DNA from 4 places in the Pantoea agglomerans genome. Region 4 is predicted to be linked to each of the others. Evidence: predicted binding sites of a transcription regulator. Region 4 holds the regulator's gene; each other region holds the start of a gene.
The links. The regulator CRP, encoded in region 4, controls carbon source genes, mostly activating them, when cyclic AMP is high. The targets are predictions, from matches to a motif close to ATGTGANNNNNNTCACAT.
Positions count from the first base shown of each region.

Region 1: LB453_RS12170 (sugar transporter) is a predicted target of CRP. The motif match lies at 3,081-3,098, and genes of this name have one in related genera.
Region 2: rbsD (D-ribose pyranase) is a predicted target of CRP. The motif match lies at 3,400-3,417, and genes of this name have one in related genera.
Region 3: LB453_RS08415 (YfcZ/YiiS family protein) is a predicted target of CRP. The motif match lies at 2,604-2,621, and genes of this name have one in related genera.

Region 1 covers NZ_CP083809.1:2,002,860-2,008,585, reverse strand. The annotation lists gene LB453_RS12190 (LysR family transcriptional regulator) at 1-539, opposite strand, end outside; gene LB453_RS12185 (MFS transporter) at 633-1,892, shown strand; gene LB453_RS12180 (hypothetical protein) at 2,061-2,312, shown strand; gene cybB (cytochrome b561) at 2,437-2,979, shown strand; gene LB453_RS12170 (sugar transporter) at 3,151-4,335, shown strand; gene LB453_RS12165 (hypothetical protein) at 4,375-4,632, opposite strand; gene bhsA (multiple stress resistance protein BhsA) at 4,664-4,921, opposite strand; gene LB453_RS12155 (TetR/AcrR family transcriptional regulator) at 5,215-5,726, shown strand, end outside.
Region 2 covers NZ_CP083809.1:4,044,746-4,050,471, reverse strand. The annotation lists gene kup (low affinity potassium transporter Kup) at 1-774, shown strand, start outside; gene qseC (quorum sensing histidine kinase QseC) at 778-2,109, opposite strand; gene qseB (quorum sensing response regulator transcription factor QseB) at 2,106-2,768, opposite strand; gene LB453_RS21960 (YgiW/YdeI family stress tolerance OB fold protein) at 2,930-3,325, shown strand; gene rbsD (D-ribose pyranase) at 3,496-3,915, shown strand; gene rbsA (ribose ABC transporter ATP-binding protein RbsA) at 3,923-5,428, shown strand; gene rbsC (ribose ABC transporter permease) at 5,425-5,726, shown strand, end outside.
Region 3 covers NZ_CP083809.1:1,202,879-1,208,604, reverse strand. The annotation lists gene fadJ (fatty acid oxidation complex subunit alpha FadJ) at 1-744, opposite strand, end outside; gene fadI (acetyl-CoA C-acyltransferase FadI) at 744-2,054, opposite strand; gene LB453_RS08415 (YfcZ/YiiS family protein) at 2,216-2,512, opposite strand; gene fadL (long-chain fatty acid transporter FadL) at 2,877-4,160, shown strand; gene mlaA (phospholipid-binding lipoprotein MlaA) at 4,397-5,161, opposite strand; gene ccmI (c-type cytochrome biogenesis protein CcmI) at 5,197-5,726, opposite strand, start outside.
Region 4 covers NZ_CP083809.1:301,598-307,323, forward strand. The annotation lists gene LB453_RS03810 (YccS/YhfK family putative transporter) at 1-1,937, opposite strand, end outside; gene crp (cAMP-activated global transcriptional regulator CRP) at 1,996-2,628, opposite strand; gene LB453_RS03820 (OsmC family protein) at 2,930-3,334, shown strand; gene LB453_RS03825 (phosphoribulokinase) at 3,560-4,429, opposite strand; gene LB453_RS03830 (YheU family protein) at 4,491-4,709, opposite strand; gene LB453_RS03835 (hydrolase) at 4,706-5,722, opposite strand.

The DNA.
Region 1 (5,726 bases), 1.7 Mb from region 4:
TCCGCCAGCGGATGCGCCCAGTGCACCACCGCGCGCAGCGGTTCACGCAGCAGCAGCTGATAACGCAGGTCGGGCGGCAGCGCGGTGTTGCGCATCACCCCCAGATCGAGCCTGCCCTCATGCAGCGGCGCAAGCTGCTGGCGGGTGTTGATCTCCTGAATCTGGATATGCACCTGCGGCCAGCGCTGGCGAAACTGATAGAGCGCGTCGGAGACCAGGCCGGTAAAAGGCGCGGAAGAGGTAAAACCGATGCGCAGCTCCCCCTCCTCGCCGCGCTCCAGCCGCGCGGCGCGCTCGGCTGCCTGCTCTACCTGCTGTAAAATCGCGCGCGTATCGCTGAGGAACTGCTTTCCCGCCGGGGTAAGCTGGACGCTGCGGTTGGTGCGGGTAAGCAGCTTCGCCTCAATCGCCTGCTCCAGCTGCATAATCTGCTGGCTGAGCGGCGGCTGGGAGATACTGAGTCGCTGCGCCGCGCGGCCAAAGTGCAGCTCTTCCGCGACCGCGAGAAAGTAGCGCAGGTGACGCAGTTCGATATTCATAGTTTCAACATATCAATTAAGATTATTAATATATTAGACAACCTATTAGCGCTTTCCTAGAGTAGAGGGACTTTTTTCAGTTAAGGAATTAATGTGCGTCGCTCTTCTCAGGCGGTTACTCTCGACGACGGCGAGCCAGACGACTCGCCGGCACTCTCTCCCGCGGCCTCGCCCGTGTGGATCAAACGCGGCACGCCGCAGTTTATGCGCGTCACGCTGGCGCTCTTCTCCGCCGGTCTGGCGACCTTTGCGCTGCTCTACTGCGTGCAGCCTATTCTGCCGGTGCTGTCGGCGCAGTTCGGCGTCTCACCCGCCCAGAGCAGTATTTCACTCTCTGTCGCCACCGGGCTGATGGCGCTAGGGCTGCTGGTAACCGGGCCGCTTTCTGACGCCGTCGGCCGCAAAAACGTGATGGTCACCGCGCTTATGCTGGCGGCAATCTGCACCCTGATTTCCTCCGCCATGAACAGCTGGCAGGGGATTTTGCTGATGCGCGCCCTGACCGGGCTGTCGCTCAGCGGCGTTGCCGCCGTGGGCATGACCTATCTCAGCGAGGAGATCCATCCCAGCGTTATCGCTTTTTCTATGGGGCTCTATATCAGCGGTAACTCTATCGGCGGCATGAGCGGCCGCTTACTGAGCGGCGTGCTGACCGATTTCTTCTCCTGGCGCGTCGCCATCGCGGCGATTGGCTGCAGCGCCCTCGCCTCAGCGCTGATGTTCTGGCGCATACTGCCCGCGTCGCGCCACTTTCGTCCGGCGTCGCTGAAGCCGCGCAGCCTGATGATTAACTTTCGTCTCCACTGGCGCGACGCCGGGCTGCCGCTGCTGTTTGCCGAAGGCTTTCTGCTGATGGGCGCCTTCGTCACCCTGTTTAACTATATCGGCTACCGTCTGCTCGGCGCACCCTACCATCTCAGCCAGGCCGTTGTCGGCCTGCTTTCCGTGGTCTATCTGACCGGCTCATGGAGTTCGCCGAAGGCGGGCGCGCTGACGATGAAGTTGGGACGCGGCCCGGTGCTGCTCGGCGCCACGGCGCTGATGCTGGCGGGCCTGCTGCTGACCGCCCTGAGCGCGGTGTGGTGGATATTCATCGGTATGATGCTGTTTACCGCCGGTTTTTTTGCTGCCCACGCGGTCGCCAGCGGCTGGATAGGCCCGCGCGCGCGTCGTGCCAAAGGTCAGGCGTCGTCGCTCTATCTCTTTAGCTACTATGCGGGTTCCAGCGTAGCCGGCACCCTCGGTGGCCTCTTCTGGCACAGCTACGGCTGGCCGGGCATTACCCTTTTTATCTCCGCGCTGCTGCTGCTTGCCCTGCTGGTTGGCTGGCGCCTGCAGCAAAAAAGACTCTGACGCCGCGCGGCGTTAGCTAAACAGGACGCGGCTGCGTCCTTTTTAGCCTGTTAATACTGAGCATGCTTATTATTCAGATCCATAAAATAACAAAGCCCCTGTTAGCGGCTATAATTCCTCACACTCCAACAATAAATGTACTTTTCTTTCAGCAATGAGGATGTCCCAATGGGCCATTACTACTACGTTTCAAAAATTTCTGGCTACAATGATAATCACGTGGTCCACGCCGCTGGCTGCCAGTATCTCCCCCCGCTTGAAGCCCGCCTGTTTCTCGGCACCTTTTACACCGCCAACGCCGCTATTCAGCAGGCGCGCAAGTACTATCCCGGATCGCTGGGCTGCGAGGCGTGCTGCCCGCTGCCGGTAAAAAAAAACCTGAGGATACAGAATAGCGTGGCACTAAAGCATATCGCCTGACTCTGATAATGCTGGCCTCGCTCAGGAGGTCAGCCTGCGGGTTTGCGCCGTTGCGCCAGTTTGTTAAGATTTCGCCTCTTATTCCAGTAAGCTAGAGCTCTTCTTCCTGATGCCTGAGCAAACTATGCGCGAAAAATATGCCGCTTCACAAATTGCCCTTCACTGGCTGACCTTTCTGTTGGTCGCGCTGGCTTACGCGACCATCGAGCTGCGCGGCTTTGCCCAGCGCGGCTCCTGGCAGGGCTACGCGATGATTATCACCCATTTCAGCGCAGGCTTTACCGTCCTGCTGTTGATGCTGGCCCGTCTGCTGTTGCGCAAGCGCCACCGCACGCCGCCGATAACGCCGCCTGCCGCCCGCTGGCAAACCGGCCTGGCGCATCTGGTGCATACGCTGATCTATGCGCTGTTTATCACCCTGCCGATCCTGGGCATAACCTCGCGCTATCTGCGCGGACGCGACTGGTGGCTGTTTGGCATACCGATGCCGGTGGCAGGCGAGCCCAACTTCGACCTTTCCGATACCCTGATCGGCTGGCATGAAACCCTGGCCCCGCTGGGATACTGGCTGATTGGCCTGCATGCCGCTGGCGCGCTGTTTCATCACTATTTCCTTAAGGACAATACGCTCAGGCGTATGATGCCAGGCAAAACCCCGCGCGGATAACCGCTTTTATCGCCCGCCGGTCGGGCGATAAAAAACTTTCAGGATAAAACTGCGTTTCATCGTTCCCCTTGCCGTGCAATTCCTCCACAATAGTCAATAATTTGTGACGTAAGTCACTTTCGTGGATGTGAACCGCATCTTTTTTGCTGCTGCTCTGACTGATCTATTTTCATGCAACCAACTACTGTATCCCGTAAAACGGCCTGGCTACGCGTGGTGCTGCTGGCTATCGCCGCCTTTGTTTTCAACACCACCGAATTTGTCCCCGTCGGTCTGCTCTCCGATATCGGCGCCAGCTTCAGCATGAAAAGCGCTGACGTGGGCATTATGCTTACGATTTATGCCTGGGTGGTGGCGCTGCTTTCGCTGCCTCTGATGTTGCTGACGCGCAATATCGAGCGGCGCATTCTGCTGTCGGTGCTGTTCCTGATCTTTATCGTTAGCCATGTGCTCTCAACCTTCGCGTGGAGCTTCGCCTCGCTGGTGCTGTCGCGCATCGGCATCGCGCTGGCGCATGCGGTGTTCTGGTCGATCACCGCCTCGCTGGCGATCCGCGTCGCGCCCGCCGGTAAAAAGACCCAGGCGTTAAGCATGCTGGCGACCGGTACCGCGCTGGCGATGGTGCTGGGCGTGCCGATCGGCCGCGTGGTGGGACAATATCTGGGCTGGCGCACCACCTTCGGCATGATTGGCGTCTCGGCGCTGGTGCTGATGGTGCTGCTGGCGCGCATCCTGCCGCGTCTGCCGAGCGAACATACCGGCTCGCTCAGCAGCGTGCCGATGCTGTTTCGCCGCCCCGCGCTGGTCAGCATGTATCTGCTGGTAACGCTGGTGGTCACCGCCCATTACACCGCCTACAGCTATATCGAACCCTTTATGCAGTTCGTGGCCAGTGCGGATGAGAACTTTACTACGCTGCTGCTGCTGCTGTTCGGCTCCGCCGGGATCCTCGGCAGCCTGCTCTTTAGCTCGCTGGGCAATAAGTTTCCGTCGGCGCTGCTGATCGCCGCGATAGCCATTATTACGCTCTGCATGGGGCTGCTGATCTTCGCCGCGGTCCGTCCGGCGGCGATTTCGACGCTCTGTATTCTGTGGGGTATGGCGATGATGATGATCGGTCTGGCGATGCAGGTGCGCGTGCTGTCGCTGGCACCGGATGCCACCGACGTGGCGATGTCGCTGATGTCAGGCATCTATAATATCGGCATCGGCGCGGGCGCGCTGCTGGGCAATCAGGTCAGCGAACATTTAGGCATGGCCGACGTAGGAAATATTGGCGGGCTGCTGGGGCTGGTTGCGCTGTTCTGGTGTATCGCGATCTTCCGCAAATACCCGCAGTTGCGCAGCAACGGATAAAAAAAGGGGCTTCAGAATCTATTCTGAAGCCCCTTTTTCTTAGTTAAGGCTGGCGGCTGTGCCAGACAGCCTGCTCGCGCCAGAGGTCGAAGCGATGGGGAAAGAGGTTACGCGACCGCTCTCCTGCTTTCCCGACAGCTGCTGCTCCAGGGAAATCAGGCTGCTGCTGCCGCTCACGTTAACCGCTGCGGCCCCGGTCTGGAAACAGGGGGCGGCCTGAAGCGGTTGGGCCGCTGCGCTGGCAAAGGAAATGGTACCGAGCAGCGCCGCCATCACGACATATTTCACGCTTTTCATCCTCTCTCTCCTTCTCTCTGACGCCGCTCTCTTACTGATAAATTACCGCGGTGCCGTGCAGGTTGTTCTGGCCGGAAGTCGAGGTGATGCGGAATGATTTCGCCCCTGCGGCATCCGCTTTCGCGTTCAGCTGCGCTTCCAGTGAATCCAGGTTAGGGCCGCCCTGCGCGGAGATGGTGCCTACCGGCGTCTGGTGCAGCGGATCGCTGGCAACCTGGTCTGCAGCAAATGCGCCAAAAGTCAGGGTGGTAAGGGCCAGTGCGGCCAGGGTCAGTTTGGTAGTTTTCATGATATCGGCTCTCATATTCGGTCAGGTAAAAGATGTCGTTAAATTAATTAACGATCGTTAAATAAATAGTAGAGCATCCTGCCGGGTGGCGTCAACATTAATTTATCGATCGTTATTTTAATGCAGAAGAGGCGTGAGTATGGGCTTCAGCGCCCTTTTACACTTAACCATATGGGTGAAAAACAGGCGTCAACGCACAAAATGCCAACCTGCCTGCAGCGGCGTGCGGGCTGGCTTGCATATTTTCTTAATGATCGGTAATTTAATGGGATGTTTTTCAGACGTGAGGATCTATGAGCCAGCAACATGATGAAGCCGTAAAAAAATGTCGCGGCCGGCCCAAAACCTTTGACCGGGACGCGGCGCTGGACAAAGCGCTGACGCTGTTCTGGACCCACGGCTATGAAGGCACGTCGCTTTCCGATCTGGTCGCCGCTACCGGTGCGAAAGCGCCGACGCTTTACGCCGAGTTCGAGAATAAAGAGGGCCTGTTCCGCGCGGCAATGGAACGCTATATCGAGCGCTTTAGCGCCGAGCGCAACGCCGCGCTGCAGGATGAGAGCAAGCCGGTTGCCGAAGCGATTGAAGGCTGGTTCCGCGCCACGGCGGCCTGCTTCACCCACTGCGACACCCCGGCGGGCTGTTTCTTTATCTGCACCTCGACCGCGCTCTCTTCATCATCGAGCGAGATCGCCCATATGCTGCGCCAGCAGCACCAGGCGCAGCAGCAGACGCTGCTCGATTTTCTCACCGCGCGTCAGCAGCGCGGCGATATTCCGGCACAGGTCGATATTCTCTCCCTGGC
Region 2 (5,726 bases), 340 kb from region 4:
GCTTACGGCATTGCGGTAACCGGCACCATGGTGCTGACGTCGATCCTCTCCTGTACCGTGGCGGTGAAAAACTGGCACTGGAACCGGCTGGCGGTCGGCCTGATCCTGACGCTGTTTCTCTGCATCGACGTGCCGCTCTTTTCCGCCAACCTGATTAAGCTCTTCTCCGGCGGCTGGCTGCCGCTCTGTCTGGGGCTGATCATGTTCCTGATTATGACCACCTGGAAGAGCGAGCGCTTTCGTCTGCTGCGCCGGATGCACGAGCACGGCAACTCGCTGGAGGCGATGATCGCCTCGCTGGAGAAATCGCCGCCGGTGCGGGTGCCGGGCACCGCCGTTTATATGTCGCGCGCGCTGAACGTCATCCCCTTTGCGCTGCTGCATAACCTCAAACACAACAAAGTGCTGCATGAGCGCGTGGTGTTTCTGACGCTGCGCACCGAGGATGCGCCTTACGTGCATAACGTGCGCCGCGTCGCCATCGAGCAGCTGTCGCCGACCTTCTGGCGCGTGGTGGCCAGCTACGGCTGGCGCGAAACGCCCAATGTAGAGGAGATATTCCACCGCTGCGGGCTGGAAGGGCTTAACTGCCGGATGATGGAGACCTCGTTCTTTATGTCGCACGAGTCGCTGATTATGGGCAAACGTCCCTGGTATCTGCGCCTGCGCGGCAAGCTCTTCCTGGCGCTGCAGCGCAACGCGCTGCGCGCGCCTGACCAGTTTGAGATCCCGCCGAACCGGGTTATCGAACTGGGCACCCAGGTAGAGATCTGATCCTTACCAGCGCAGGGCGACGCAGAGTCCGCCGCCCTCGCGCTGGCTGAAACGGAGCTGCATTCCGTGCAGCTGCGCAACGTTGCGCACGATCGACAATCCCAGTCCGCTGCCGCTCTTCTCCTGTCCTGGTGGTCGCCAGAAGCGCTCGCCCAGCCGCTGTATCTCCGCCTCGCTCAGCCCCGCGCCGTTATCCTCAACGCGCAAGCCGCGGCTTTCCAGCACCACGCTGACGTTGCTGCCTTCTGGCGTATAGCGAATGGCGTTGTCCAGCAGGTTGCGCACCAGCAGCGACAGCAGCAGCGCATGACCCTGAATAACGGGATCGGCGCGGCTTTCCAGGCGCAGCGCGACGCCGGCGCGATCGGCGTGCGGCAGCTGCTCGGCCAGCGCCTCCTGCAGCAAATTGCGCAGCGCAACAGGCTGAAACGCGCCGCGCGCATCCTCGGCTTCGGCGCGCGACAGCGTCAGCAGCTGATCCACCAGCCGCGTGGCGCGCTGAATGCCGTCATCCAGCTGGCGCAAGGCGTGCAGGCGCATCGCGTCATCGTCGGCGGCGAGCTGCACCACCTCGCTCTGCACGCGCAGCGCCGCCAGCGGGCTGCGTAGCTCATGGGCGGCATCAGAGGTAAAGCGGCGCTCGCGCTGCACCATGGTGCTGATGCGGCTGAACAGCCCGTTCAGCGCCTCCGTCAGCGGCCTGACCTCCAGCGGCACCCGTCCGGCGTCCAGCGGCCTGGCGTCGTCCGGCGCGCGCTGCGCCAGCAGCTGCGTGATGCGCTTGAGCGGGCGCAGCTCGTACCACACCAGGCCGAGCAGCAGCAGCAGCATCAGCGGCAGCGCGATAAGCCAGGGCAGAATGCTGCTTTGCACCAGCGCTTTCGCCATATCGTCGCGATACTCCCACTCCTGGCCTACCACGATCCGGTGCTGGCCATCCGGGGTCGTCAGCCAGACAAAGCGCCAGTCGTCATCGTCGTCGTTTAACCGGCCGTCGTGAAATCCCTGGGCGTCAGCATCAAACGGCAGCATTCTGCCGTTTTCGCCGTCGTTCAGGACCGGCCTGCCGTCCCGGGTGAAAATAGCAAAGGCGAGCGCATCGTCATCCTGATCGCCGCGGTGGTGGCGCAGCAGCGCCTTGTTTTTGGGAAGCGCGGCGCGGTGGGGCACGCTGAGATCGAGGGCCATCAGGCGTTTGGCGAACAGCAGCTGCTGGGTGTCGAACAGCTCGTTAATGGTGTCGCGCGTCTGTAGCCAGGCGCTCAGGCTGGCGCTGCCCCAGCAGAGGCCGAGCAGCAGCACGAAGCCGACGCCGAGTCGGAGAAACAGGCTCACTGTGGCTCTCCCAGCATATAGCCGACGCCGTGTACGGTGCGGATAAAGGCCGCGCCAAGTTTTTTACGCAGGTGGTGGATATGCACTTCCACCGCGTTGCTGGAGACATCGGCATCCCAGCTGTAGAGCTTCTCTTCCAGCTGAGCGCGCGTCAGTACCCGTCCTGGATTGCGTAAAAAAAGTTCCAGCAGCGCCAGCTCCCGGCTCTTGAGCGCAACAGCTTCGCCACCCCGCGTCACGCTGTGGCTGGCAGGCAGCATAATGACATCGCCGTGGCGCAGTTCCGGCTGCAGCTGGCCGTGACGACGCCGGATTAGCGCCTGCAGCCGTGCCGCCACTTCGGTCAGGGCGAAAGGTTTGCAGAGGTAGTCGTCGGCCCCCAGCTGCAAACCCTCCACGCGCTGATCGAGGGCGTCGCGCGCGGTCAGAATCAGCACCGGCACGTCCGCGCCCTGCTGTCGCCAGTCGCGCAGAATATCCAGCCCGTCGCGCTGCGGCAGCGAAAGATCGAGGATCACCGCATCCCAGGGGGCCGCGTGCAGCGCGGCAAATCCTTCATCGCCGGAAATAAACCAGTCGACGCTGAAACCTAATTTTCCCAGGCCAGCCTTAATACCGTCGCCAATCAGCCGGTCATCCTCAATCAGTAATATGCGCATCTTCCCTCCCTTGCCTGTTGAGGCTTTATACGAAGCAGAACGACGCTTGTACAGGGTATATCACCAATTTTCGCTTATTTTCGCGCCTTAAGATCCTGTTAAGATCTGCCGGTTTTAATAAGAAGCGTACAAAAGACACATTCATGGAAACGAGGTGAAATATGAAAAAGCATGCTGCACTTTTAGCTATCCTGGCGCTGACAACGGCACCGGTCTTTGCCGCGACGCAGGGCGGATTTGTCGATGAGAATGCGCCTGCCGTTCAGGCGAAACAGGGAGGTTTTCAAAATAACCAGAGCAGCGTGGTGACCGTTAAGCAGGCGGAAGAGATGAAGGATGACAGCTGGATCACCGTGCGCGGCCAGCTGGAGAAGCAGATCGGTGAAGAGGATTATCTGTTTCGCGACGCCACCGGCACCATGAAAGTCGAAATCGACCACAAGCGCTGGGAAGGATTGACCATTACGCCGAAAGATCGCGTAGAGCTGACGGGCGAGCTGGATAAAGACTTCAACAGCATCGAACTTGACGTTAAACAGGTGCGCAAAGCGCCGTAACGCTCTTTTTACCGGGCCGCTTCTGCGGCCCTTTTTATCATCTGAGCCAAATTCCCGCCCGCACGAGCGAAACGTTTCGATAACGATCACACTTCTCGATTTCCCCCGTTGAGTTACCGCCGCTATTTCATACACTGCCGCTAGCGAAACGTTTCGCTCTGGAGCAGAAAATGAAAAAAGGTCGCTTGTTAAACGCTGAACTCTCTTACCTGATCGCCCGTATGGGCCATACGGATACGCTGACTATCGCTGACGCCGGCTTGCCGATCCCGGCAGGGCCGCAGCGCATCGATCTGGCACTTACGCCGGGCACGCCCGATTTTATGCAGGTGGTAAACGCCGTCACGCTGGAGATGCAGGTTGAAAGCGCTCTGATTGCGGAAGAGATCAAGCAGCATAATCCGCAGCTCCATAGCGAACTTCTCGCCGTGCTCGAAGCCCTGCAACAGCATCAGGGAAACCGGATTGCAGTGCACTACACCAGTCATGAACAGTTCAAACAACAGACTCAACGCAGTCAGGCGGTCATTCGCAGCGGAGAGTGTTCTCCGTTTGCGAATGTCATCCTGAGCGCTGGCGTCACCTTCTGAGGCCGTTATGCAACCCTTACTGCAGCTCCAGGGGATTGAGAAATCCTTTCCCGGCGTAAAGGCGTTAAAGAACGCGTCGCTGGCGGTCTATCCAGGGCGCGTGATGGCGCTGGTGGGCGAGAACGGCGCCGGCAAATCCACCATGATGAAGGTGCTGACCGGCATCTATAGCCGCGACGCAGGCTCGCTGCGCTGGCTTGGCGAAGAGACCACCTTCAGCGGCCCGAAAGCGTCGCAGGAAGCGGGCATCGGCATTATCCATCAGGAGCTGAACCTGATCCCGCAGCTGACCGTGGCGGAAAATATCTTCCTGGGTCGTGAATTCACTAACCGTTTTGGCCGTATCGACTGGAAGCGGATGTACGCCGAGGCGGACGCGCTGCTGAAGCGGCTTAATCTGCGCTTTAACAGCCACAAGCCGGTGGGCGATCTGTCGATCGGCGATCAGCAGATGGTGGAGATTGCCAAAGTGCTCAGCTTTAAGTCGCAGGTGATCATCATGGATGAACCTACCGACGCGCTGACCGATACCGAAACCCTGTCGCTGTTCCGCGTGATCAACGAACTGAAGGCGCAGGGCTGCGGCATTGTCTATATCTCTCACCGTATGAAAGAGATCTTCGAGATTTGCGACGACGTGACGGTTTTCCGCGACGGCCAGTTTATTGCCGAACGTCCGGTACAGGATCTCAGCGAAGAGAGCCTGATCGAGATGATGGTGGGCCGCAAGCTGGAAGATCAATATCCACGCCTCGACCAGGCGCCGGGGGAGATTCGCCTCAAGGTGGAGAACCTCAGCGGGCCGGGCGTGCATGACGTCAGCTTTACGCTGCGCAAAGGCGAGATCCTTGGCGTTTCCGGGCTAATGGGCGCCGGCCGCACCGAGCTGATGAAGCTGCTTTACGGCGCGCTGCCGCGCAGCAAAGGCCGGGTCTGGCTCGACGGCCGTGAAGTGGCGACGCGCGCTCCGCAGGACGGGCTGGCCAGCGGCATTGTCTACATCTCTGAAGACCGCAAGCGCGACGGCCTGGTGCTGGGCATGTCGGTAAAAGAGAACATGTCGCTGACGGCGCTGCGCTACTTTAGCCGCGGCGGCACGCTGAAGCACGCTGCTGAGCAGCTGGCGGTAGGCGATTTCATCCGGCTCTTCAATATCAAGACGCCAACGATGGATCAGGCGATCGGCCTGCTGTCGGGCGGTAATCAGCAAAAAGTAGCCATCGCGCGTGGGCTGATGACGCGGCCCAACGTGCTGATCCTGGATGAACCGACGCGCGGCGTCGACGTCGGGGCGAAGAAAGAGATTTATCAGCTGATCAACCAGTTCAAGGCTGAAGGGCTAAGCATCATCCTGGTCTCATCAGAGATGCCGGAAGTGCTTGGCATGAGCGACCGCATCCTGGTGATGCATGAAGGCCGCTTCGGCGGCGAATTTACCCGCGAGCAGGCGACGCAGGAAACGTTAATGGCGGCAGCCGTAGGCAAGCAACACAGCGAGGATTTAGTTGTATGAGTACCCAAACCTTAGCATCCAGCCGTCGCTGGTTCAGCAAAGCCTGGCTGATGGAGCAAAAATCGCTGATTGCGCTCATCGTGCTGATCGCGGTGGTGGCGAGCCAGAGCCCTAACTTTTTCACCGTCGCGAACCTGTTCAATATTCTGCAGCAGACCTCGGTTAACGCCATTATGGCGGTCGGCATGACGCTGGTGATCCTCACCTCCGGCATCGATCTCTCGGTGGGATCGCTGCTGGCGCTGACGGGCGCGGTAGCCGCCTCGCTGGTGGGGATGGAAGTCAACGCGCTGGTGGC
Region 3 (5,726 bases), 900 kb from region 4:
GCGCTGCGCCGCCGGATAGTTGCCGTGGGTTTTACGCGCGGTTTCCCGCTGCGCCAGGGCGAAAAAGGCATGGCGCGCCAGCGGCCCCTCGATTACGCGATCGCGCAGCGGCAGCGTCCGTGCGGCATGCTTGCCCTTCAGCGCGCGCGCCGCCGCGGTTTCCAGCAGGATCGCCTGCGGCACCGCGTCATCCACCAGCCCCAGCCTGCGCGCCTGCTTCGCCCGCAGGGTTTTGCCGGTAAGTATCAGCGGCAGCGCCTGGCGCAGCCCGATAAGGCGCGGCAGACGCTGGGTGCCGCCCGATCCCGGCAGCAGCCCCAGCTGCACCTCGGGCAGGCCAAGCCGGGTTTTGTCATCCAGCGAGCAGATGCGCGCGTCGCAGGCGAGCGCCAGCTCCAGCCCGCCGCCCAGGCAGGCGCCGTGGATCGCCGCCACCACCGGAAAGGGCAGCGCCGCGATCGCCGCCATCGCCTGCTGGCCTTGCCGCGCCAGCGACTCCGCCTCCTGCGCGCTGCCGCAGTCGGCGATCATGCCGATATCGGCGCCGGCGATAAAATTGTCAGGCTTGCCGGAGATCAGCACCAGGCCAGCCAGCTGCGTATCGCGCCGCGCCTCGTCAATCACCGCCGCCAGCTGCTGCGCAAAGGCGGCGCGCAGCGTATTCATCTTTTCACCCGGCACGTCGATTACGATGACGCCAACGTGATCCGGTCGCATCTGTAAAGAGAAAGCGCTCTGTTCCATTATTCCGCCTCCAGAACCATCGCCGCGCCTAAGCCGCCCGCCGCGCAGGCGGTGACCAGCGCCAGCCCGCCGCCGCGACGCCGCAGCTCATGCAGTGTCTGGGTAATCATACGCGCGCCGGTGGCGGCGAAAGGATGGCCGTAGGCGATTGAGCCGCCGAGCACGTTGAAACGCGCCTCATCGACCTCGCCCAGCGCGTGAGAACGGTTGAGTTTTTCCCGCGCGAAGCGTTCGTCGTTAAAGCACTGCAGGTTGCAGAGCGTCTGGGCGGCGAACGCCTCGTGCATATCAATTAGCGTCAGATCGGCCAGCCCAACGCCGGCGCGCTCCAGCGCCAGCGGGGAAGCGTAAGCCGGGCCGAGCAGCATGTCCTGCTGCACGTCGATGGCGGTAAAGGCGTAGCTGCGCAGATAGCCCAGCGGCGCAACGCCCAGTTCGCGCGCGCGCCCTTCGCTCATCAGCACCACCGCCGCCGCGCCGTCAGTAAGCGGCGTGCTGTTGGCCGCCGTGACGCTGCCGTGCTGGCGGTCGAACGCCGGCCGCAGCCGCGCATAGTCTTCGATTTTCGCCGCCATGCGCACGTTGTTATCCTGCTCGATGGGCGCTTTCCACGGCGGCGCGAAGGCGGGCATCACCTCCTGTCGCAGCACGCCCGACTGCCAGGCGCTGGCGGCGCGCTGGTGCGATCGCAGCGCCAGCGCATCCTGCGCCGCGCGTGTGATGTGATGCGTTTTCGCCATCTGTTCGGCGGTATCGCCCATACGCAGGCCGGTAGAGTACTCGGCGACCGCAGGCGGCACCGGCAGCAGATCGCGCGGCCGCAGGCGACGCACTATCTGCATCTTCTGCCCCAGGCTGCGCGCCTTGCTGAGATCGAGCAGCGCGCGCGCCAGGGTTTTGCTGACGCCGATGGGCAGCACCGATGAGGAGTCCGCGCCGCCCGCGATGCCCGCTTTGATGGTGCCCGCCATCAGGCTTTCCGCGACGCTGGCGACCGCCTGGAAGCTGGTGGCGCAGGCGCGGCTGACGCTGTAGGCATCGGTATGCACGCCCAGCCCGCTGCTGAGCACCACTTCTCGCGCGATATTGGGCGCTTCCGGCATCTGGATCACCTGTCCAAACACCAGCTGCTCTATCGCCTCGATCGGCAGTTCGCTGCGCGCCATCAGTTCGCTTACGACCATCCGGCCAAGCTCCACGGCGGGGATGCCATGAAAGCCTGTCGCCTGACGCAGGAACGGCGTGCGAAGTCCGTGAGTAATGGCGATGCGATCGCCCGCACGCGTCAGCAACGGCTGCGCTTTGCTCATCTGTTTCACCTGTGAATGTTGACCGGGCGTCATTGCCCTGAGAGGTCTGACCTGATCCACAGTGTTAACGACAAGCGGGCGCGCCGCCAATCAGGAAAGAAAAAAAGTGCGAGGGAAAACACGAAAATAGAAAACGCCGTTGAGCAACGGCGTTCAGAGAGTTAGCGCAGGCCCAGCTGAAAAATCAGGGTTTCAGCCTGGCAGGCGAAGGTGAAATCGATATCCAGCTGCACGCCGTTGTCGCGCGCGTCGAAGCGGGCATCGATCTGGCAGGGGTCCGACTCAATCTGCCGCGCTTTTTCCGTCAGGCTCGCCAGTTTAGCTTCCGCCTCGCTGCGCTGCGCAAACCACTCTGACCAGCTGGCGGTGCAGTCACTGTTATCCATCACGGTGCCGACATCCACGCAACAGCAGGCAGCGGTTTCACTGGCGCTGCATTTATTCATGGTATTGGTCATTGCGTTCTCCTGGGAATAAATCTGTTAGCGATCTGGATTAACGCCCGAAATTCTACGCCTCCGCTTTAAAATGCGCTATGTCAGAGGCGCTAAGTGACGAATATCACAATAAAATTTGATCCAAAACAAATTAGAGCCGGTATGCTACGCTCTGCTCCGCCGGTTTTGTTAAGCGGATCGAAATTTTGAAGATCAATTCAGAAATATTTTAAAAACAATATTGCAACATCGACACAGGTCAGACCTATACTTGCCGCACTGGTCTGATTTGTCAGCTTCTGGTCAGTCCCTACAATCCGCCGACCCTTGTTACGCGATGTAACAATTACAGTTTAATAATAATAATTCAGATGAGGTTGTGGTCATGAGCCATAAAAACCTGTTCGCAAAGTCAGCCGTGGCGGCTGCAGTGGCGCTTGTCTCTTCACACGTATACGCAGCGGGCTTTCAGCTTAACGAATTCTCCTCTGCTGGTCTGGGCCGCGCCTATTCCGGCGAGGGCGCAATGGGCGATACCGCCGCCTCAGCCAGCCGCAACCCGGCGACCATGGCGCTGATGGATCGACCGATGTTTTCCGTCGGCGCGGTATTTATCGATCCCGATGTCGATATTACCGGCAACAGCCCGACCGGCCGCAGCCTCGACGCCAGCAATATCGCACCGACGCAGTGGGTGCCCAATATTCACTATGTGCAGCCGATTAACGATCAATGGTGGATCGGCGCGTCCGCTACCTCAAACTATGGTCTGGCGACGGAGTTCAACGACGGCTATACCGCAGGCGGCTTCGGCGGCAAGACCGATCTGATGACCGGCAACCTTAACCTCAGCACCGCCTATCGTCTTAACGAGCACTTCAGCTTCGGCGTCGGCTTCGACGCGGTTTACGCGCGCGCCAAGATTGAGCGCTACGCGGGCGAAGCAGGCGCTGCGCTGAGCATTCCTGCCGATACGCAGGTGGCCCACCTGAAGGGTGATGAGTGGGGCTACGGCTGGAACGCCGGTATTTTGTATGAGGTGGATAAAAACAACCGCTTTGGCCTGAGCTATCGCTCGGAGGTGAAGGTTGATTTCGACGGCGACTATAAGAGCAGCCTGCCGACGGCGATTAACCGCATCAATCAGGCAGCCAATTTAGGCCTCCCCTACGCCACCGGCGGCTCGACTATTCCGGGCGCGCTGACGCTGAACCTGCCGGAGATGTGGGAAGTGTCTGGCTGGCATAAAGTGGCACCGCAGTGGGCGGTACACTACAGCCTGGCCTACACCAGCTGGAGCCAGTTCCAGGAGCTGAAAGCCACCGGCTCCAGCGGTCAGACGCTGTTCTATAAAGATGAGAGCTTCAAGGATGCCTACCGTATCGCGCTGGGCACCACCTACTATTACGACCAGAACTGGACTTTCCGTACCGGTATCGCCTTTGATGACAGCCCGGTTCCGGCGGATAAGCGCTCGATCTCAATCCCCGATCAGGATCGTCTCTGGCTGAGCGCTGGCGCCTCCTACGCCTTTAACGACGACGCCTCTGTCGATGTGGGCGTCTCTTATATGCACGGCCAGCACGTTACGGTTGAAGAAGGGCCTTATACCTTTAATTCCGTGGGTAAAGCCTGGCTGTATGGCGCGAACTTTAACTACAAGTTCTGATGATATAGCTGGATAAATGGCGACCTTTGGGTCGCCATTTTTATTGGGGAAAGGCGCCGACGCGAGTGGCCCGGGCAGAGGAGCAAAGCGTCCCGCGCCATGGACGGCGCGGGCCGAGCAGGCAGGGATGCCGTTTTTGCGTCTTTGCGATCGGCCCGGGCCACTCGCGTTTCGCGTTCGATGCACGCATTAAAAAAATGGCGACCCCAGGGTCGCCATTGCTGTTTTTACCGCCGTTACTCCGCGTCGATATCTTTAAGATCGTCCTGAATCGCGCTGGCGTTCGGGTTCTCTTCCGGCTTGAGACGGCCGCCGTTCGCCAGGAAATCATGACGCTGGAAATAGGCGTTACGAATAAAGGCGTAAGGGTCAGACTGCTGCTTCAGCAGCGCATCGGAGTCAAGCAGCTGCGCGCGCGTCTCTACCCCTTCCAGCGTCCACTTCGCAATGGACATCGGCCAGGTCAGCCAGCCCAGCACCGGATAGAGCGTATCGACGTAGTCGCCGCCATCTTCGCGGATGGTGAAACTGCCGTAGGCGGGCAGTTCCACGTAGGGGCCGTAGCCGACGCCGTAGTGGCCCAGAGTGCTGCCGAAGCGGTGCGGCACTTCACGCGCCAGCTCCGGGTTCGCCTTGCCCGCCACGTCGATAAAACCGCCCAGGCCCAGAATCGAGTTCAGGAAGAAACGGGTAAAGTGAATTCCCGCCTGGCGCGGCTCGCCAACCAGAATAGAGTTCACCATGCTGGCCGGCTCCTCCAGGTTGCCGAGGAAATTGCTTAAGCCAGTACGCGCCGGCACCGGCACGTAGTCGCGCCACGCCACCGCGACAGGACGCAGCACGTATGGATCCAGCACGTTGTAGTTAAAGTTGAACATCGTGCGGTTAAAGCCTTCGAGCGGATCGCTGCGCTGCGCAGGCGCCTCGCTCTCCGGCTTTGAGCTGGCGCATCCAGCCAGAATGACGCTGGCCAAAACCAGGCTGGTCAGGCGGTAAGCCATTGTTATCTCCCTGTGCGGTTTAATGAAGTATCGCTTCAGGGCTGCTGTTGATTAATCTCCACAGCCATGTGCTGATGACCATCCCAGGGCGTTACCGCGCTCAGACCAAACCAGTCGCCGGATTGCGGACTGGCGCTGCCGTCGCGGGAAATACGCACCCGAACCTGCACCTGATGCTGCGCCGAAAGCAGGCGCTCCGGCATCATGGCGTTGCTGTCATCCAGCGTAAGCGATAACGGAAAGTGGCTCAGCGGCAAGCGCTTAACGGCCACGGGCACCGGTGAAACACCGTCAGAAACAGAAATATACATGACTCCGCCCGGCGGTAACATTTTTTCTGCCTCCGGCGTCAGCGTCACCGTTAGCGCCAGCTGCGTATTCTGCTGACCGGCGTCGGTTTTTGCTTGTTCAATGCTGCGCTCAATCATTACGCGACGGCGATCGTCGGCCGGGATCCGTTTCAGCATAGCCTGCCAGGCGCTAATCGCCTGCTCATACTGCTGCTGTTCATAAGCGTTAAACGCCAGCAGGCCAAGCGTGCGCAGATTGTCGCCATCCTCTTTCA
Region 4 (5,726 bases):
TCATCCAGGTTCTCCACGCCCGCCATCACGTTGGTCTGCGATCCCGGCCCGTCATATTCCAGCCGCTGCTGGCAGCGTTGCAGCGCGATTTCGCACGACTGCAGATAGCGCTGCGCCAGATCCGACGTCAGCATGGTGTGCTCACGGGCGAGGATCGTCATGGCGTTGATATGCTCGACGATAAACTGGCTGTGCGTGACCCACAGGCGCATATCTTTCAGGTACTGCGCGTTAAAGCCCGGCTCCTGCATCGCCTGATTGAGCGAGTTGAACAACGCATTGTGCGCCTGATTAACCTGCATACGCTGATACGCCAGCTGCTTCGCCTCCTGCTCCGGCCCCAGCAGCATCCGTAGCGCATCCTGATAGGCTTCCAGCGCGTCGTGGGCGTTTTGACGCAGCAGTCCGCTTTGCCACTGCGGCCACAGCCACAGCATGCCGCCGAAGGCGATCAGGCAGCCCATCAGCGTGTCCATCAGGCGCGGCAGTAAAAACTGCGCGCCGTTCAGCGACAGCAGCTGCAGCGAATAGACCGCCGTCACGGTAAAGCCGATCATCGACCAGCCGTAGTATTTGCGCGTTACCAGATAGCTAACCAGCGTTACCGCCAGCATAAACAGCAGCACCAGCGATTCCGGCACCGCGAAGCGCAGCGAGGCGGCGGCGATTACCAGGCCGGCGAAGGTGCCCAGCGCCCGGTGCTGGATGCGCACCCGCGTGGCGCTGTAGCCGTTCTGGCTGACAAACATAATGGTCATCAGGATCCAGTAGGGCTTGGGAATATCGAACAGCATCGCCAGCGCGCTGCCGAACATCAGCATCACGGCGAAGCGCGCGGCGGTGCGCAGCGCGGCGGACTTCAGCGACAGATAGCTGCGCAGCGCGGGCAGCAGCGGCAGGCGGCGCTGGCGGTCGGTCATCAGGTCGCGCTGATAGAGCGGCTTTTGCGTGCGCAGCACGCGCGCGATGCGGCTGAAGTGGTAGTAGCAGAAGTGGCCTACCGGATTATCGGGGTGCTGACGGGCGATCTTCTCCAGCGCGCCGAGCGGCTTCTCCATATCGAAACGGCTCGGCAGCTGGTGATAAAGGATGGCGTCGGCCAGGGCGCGCAGCCGCGCCGAGATAATTTTGGCGTTCCAGCGGATCACCGCTTCCGCATGGCTGCGCTCCACCAGCTTCTGCACCTCTTCCGGCTGGTGCAGGCTGACGGAGATATGCTCCTGCAGGTCGAGCGCCACCTGAAACGCGCGCGTCAGCCGCTTATGGCTGTTGTCGCGGCTGGCGGAGAGCATATGCATCTGCTGATAGCAGGTGTTGATCAGATCGACCGCTTTCTGCTGGCGCGCCAGCAGCGGGGGCAGCGCTTTTTCCGGATCGGTGAGCTGGGTCAGCAGGGTATATTTCGCGTCGCAGTAGTCCGCCAGTTCGCGGTAGATCAGGCTCAGGGTTTCGCGCATCGGCTGCTCTTTCCACAGCCAGAACCAGAACCAGTTAAAGAGCCCGTACCAGAGCGTGCCGCCGATATAGAGCAGCGGGGGCACGTAGATCGGCATGCGGCCAATCAGGCTCAGGGTAAAGATAGCCGCCACCAGCGTGCCGGAGAGCAGGCGGCCGTGAAGCGGGCTGATTTCGCCGGTGACGCCCAGCAGCAGCGGCAGCGCAAAGAGCACGACAGGCAGCGGCACGCCTTTCAGGGTTAACAGCTGGATCAGAAAGCTGCCGAGGGCGAACAGCGAGCCGCCAACGATCAGACGCTTAAAGAAGCGCTTATGGGGCGTATCCAGACCCGCAACGTTGCAGCAGGCGGGCACAAGAGAGAAGAGCAGGCCTTTTTGCAGATCGCCGAACAGCCAGCCGAGCGCCACCGGAATGCAGAGCACCAGCGTCTGCCGCAGGGCATAGTTAACTTCGGGGTGATAGATGATTCGACGCCACATCACTTCACTACAGGCAGTAACGGCGTGACGGTAACATCACGCCGTGAGTGAGAGGAAATCAGCGGGTGCCGTAAACGACAATGGTTTTGCCGTGTGCGGAAATCAGGTTCTGGTCTTCCAACATTTTCAAAATGCGGCCCACGGTTTCGCGTGAGCAACCAACGATTTGGCCAATTTCCTGACGAGTAATTTTGATTTGCATGCCGTCGGGATGCGTCATGGCGTCTGGCTGCTTCGCCAGGTTAAGCAGGGTTTGTGCAATACGTCCGGTCACGTCGAGGAAAGCTAAATTGCCCACTTTTTCCGAGGTAACCTGCAGACGGCGCGCCATCTGCGAAGAGAGACGCATTAAAATATCCGGGTTCACCTGAATAAGCTGACGGAATTTCTTGTAGGAAATTTCCGCTACTTCGCACGCGGTTTTCGCGCGTACCCAGGCGCTACGCTCCTGGCCTTCTTCAAACAGGCCAAGCTCGCCGATAAAATCACCCTGATTCAGGTAAGAGAGGATCATCTCTTTGCCCTCTTCATCTTTGATCAGCACCGCAAGGGAACCTTTCACGATGTAGTAGAGGGTTTCAGCCTTCTCACCCTGATGAATCAGCGTACTTTTGGATGGATATTTGTGAATATGGCAATGGGACAGGAACCATTCGAGTGTAGGGTCTGTTTGCGGTTTGCCGAGAACCATTCGCTATTATCCTCTGTTGTAATCGTGCCCAAAACGCGGGGGGAACTTGTCCCTGCAAGGCGATGAAAGCTTTAAGCGTTTCCCCTAAAGGAGATTATTCGGGCCTTATTTTGCGCCAGGCGCTTGATGTGTCCCGTCTTCGTCCTTAACAGAACGAACTATTTTCAGCACTGTTTGTAGCACAGCTTTTGCCGACTGTCTTCTGTTGTCTCGCTTCAGCAAAGGGGGGATTACTCTGGATTGCTGTTTGCCAGGTGAACGCGTACTCTGGCGGCAAAAGGGCTATTCTTGAGGTGGAAACATGCAGGCAAGAGTGAAGTGGATCGAAGGATTAACCTTTCTCGGCGAGTCGGCGTCAGGGCATCAGATCCTGATGGACGGTAACTCCGGCGATAAAGCGCCAAGTCCAATGGAAATGGTGCTGATGGCGACGGGCGGCTGTAGCGCCATCGATGTGGTTTCCATATTGCAGAAGGGCCGCAACGAGGTAGTGGACTGTGAGGTGAAACTGACCTCGGAGCGTCGTGAAGAGGCGCCGCGCCTGTTTACCCATATCAATCTGCATTTTGTGGTGACCGGCAAGGCGCTGAGCGATAAAGCCGTGGCGCGCGCGGTAGATCTCTCGGCGGAAAAATATTGTTCGGTGGCGTTGATGCTGGGCAAGGGCGTTGAGATTACCCATAGCTATGAAGTGGTCGCGCTGTAAAAAAGCGCACTGTACGTAAGGAGCGGGTGGCAAGGGCCGAAGAGCAAAGCGTCCCGCGCCATGGACAAAAACGCCGGGAGCGTTTTTGAACAACGCAACGCGTTGGCCCGTTTACGGGCGCCCCTCAAGGATGAGGGGCGTATACGCGCGGGCCGAGCTGGCAGGGAGGCCGTTTTTTGCGTCTTTGCGATCGGGCCTTGCTACCCGCGACCGCGCCAGACCTGGTCAGGCGATCTGCTTGCCTTCCATCAGCCGCTGCACCAGCGGCGCCATAATCAGCTCCATCGCCAGACCCATCTTGCCGCCCGGCACCACCAGCGTATTCATATGCGAAATAAACGAGCCCTGCAGCATCGCCAGCAGATAGGGGAAGTCGATATTCTCCAGCCCGCGAAAGTGAATAACCACGAAGCTCTCATCCAGCGACGGAATTTCGCGCGCGGCAAACGGGTTTGAAGTATCAACGGTCGGCACGCGCTGGAAGTTAATATGGGTGCGTGAAAACTGCGGCGTAATGAAGTTGATGTAATCCTCCATCGAGCGCACCACCGAGTCCATCACCGCCTCGCGTGAGTGGCCGCGCTCGCTGGTGTCGCGCACCAGCTTCTGGATCCACTCCAGGTTAACGATCGGCACCACGCCCACCAGCAGGTCGACCTTCTCCGCCACGTTATGCTGCTGCGTCACCACGCCGCCGTGCAGCCCTTCATAAAACAGCACGTCGGTATTTTCCGGCAGCGGCTGCCAGGGCGTAAAGGTGCCGGGCACCTGATTCCAGGGCACGGCTTCGTCGTAGGTGTGCAGATATTTGCGCGACTGCCCTTTGCCCGCGTTGCCGTAGTCGGTAAAGGTCTGCTCCAGCAGGCCGAAGTCGTTGGCCTCCGGGCCGAAATAGCTGATATGGCGTCCTAAATCGCGCGCCTTACGGATCGCCATATCCATTTCTGGCCGCGTATAGCGGTGGAAGCTGTCGCCCTCCAGCTCGGCGGCGTGCAGATTGAGCTGCTGAAAAATTTTACGAAACGCCAGGCTGGTGGTGGTGGTGCCGGCGCCGCTTGAGCCGGTTACCGCAATAATCGGGTGTCGTGCTGACATAAAAAAGCTCCCTGTGAAGTCGGGCGATGAGCATTGTTAACACGAAAAGTGCGTTGGCGCATCAGCCGCGAAATTCGCTGCGCGGCATAATATTGATGGTTTCATGCAGTTCCGACCAGACCAGCACCACGTCGCCGCGCTCCAGCTGGCGGCGCACGTCGGCCACCTTTTGCGCCAGGCTGCGCTCCTGCTCGCCGTAGTCGGTGCCTTCGCGCAGCACAAAGGCTTCAATCAGGTTGGTAAGGGTATCGGGATCGAGCTGTTGCCAGGGAATAATCATGATGAGAGCCACTGTGTAAGCCACTGCGGCACACGCTGCTCGAGCCACATCTGCGGTTGACGCAGCGTGCCACCGACAAAGCCAACGTGTCCGCCATGCGGCGTGAGTTGATAGGTCGTGCTGGCTGAGAGCTGATCCGCCTGCGGGATCACCTCGTCAGTCATAAAAGGATCGTCTTTCGCGTGAATGATCAGCAAGGGCTTGCGCACATTTTTCAGCAGCGGCATGGCGCTGGCGCGACGGTAATAGTCGGCCGCGTCAAGAAAGCCGTGGGCGCGAGCGGTAATGGCGTCGTCGAAGTCGCGCAGGCGACGCAGCGCCCTGAGCTGCGGCAGGTCTACCGGCAGCGTGCCCGGCCAGGCGCGCAGCTTGCGCTCGGCGTTCTTTTTCAGCTGGTCGAGCAGATAGCGCTGATAAAAGCGTGAGAAGCCCTGTTCCAGCTTCAGGCTGCACGGCTCCAGCAGCAGCGGCGCGGAAACGATCACCCCTGCGTCGAGCGGCGCGTCGTCTCCCAGCGCGCCGAGCAGGCAGCCCAGCATATTACCGCCGAGCGACACCCCTACCGCGGCGGTTGGCGCCTCGCCCCAGCGCGTTTTCAGCCAGCGCAGAAAAAAGGCGGCGTCTTCGGTTTCGCCGGAGTGATAGATGCGATGCAGGCGATTCGGCTCGCCGCTGCAGCCGCGAAAGTGCATCACCACGCCGAGCCAGCCGTGGCGCTGACAGGCGTGCATCAGCCCGTGGGCGTAAGGGCTGTGGAAGTTACCCTCCAGACCGTGAAACAACACCACGCGCGGCTTATGGCTCGCCTGCTGCGGATCTTCGCTCCAGGCGAGATCGACAAAGTCGCCGTCCGGCAGGTCGAGGCGCTGCCAGTGCGGACGCAGCAGCAGGCGGCGACGCACCAGCCGCGGCAGCACCGTCTGCAGATGGGGATTGCGCAGGGCGCGCGGCGGCATAAAGCTCGTCGATGCGTCAGGAGTAAAATTCATATCGCCAGCACTTGTCTGATCCATATCA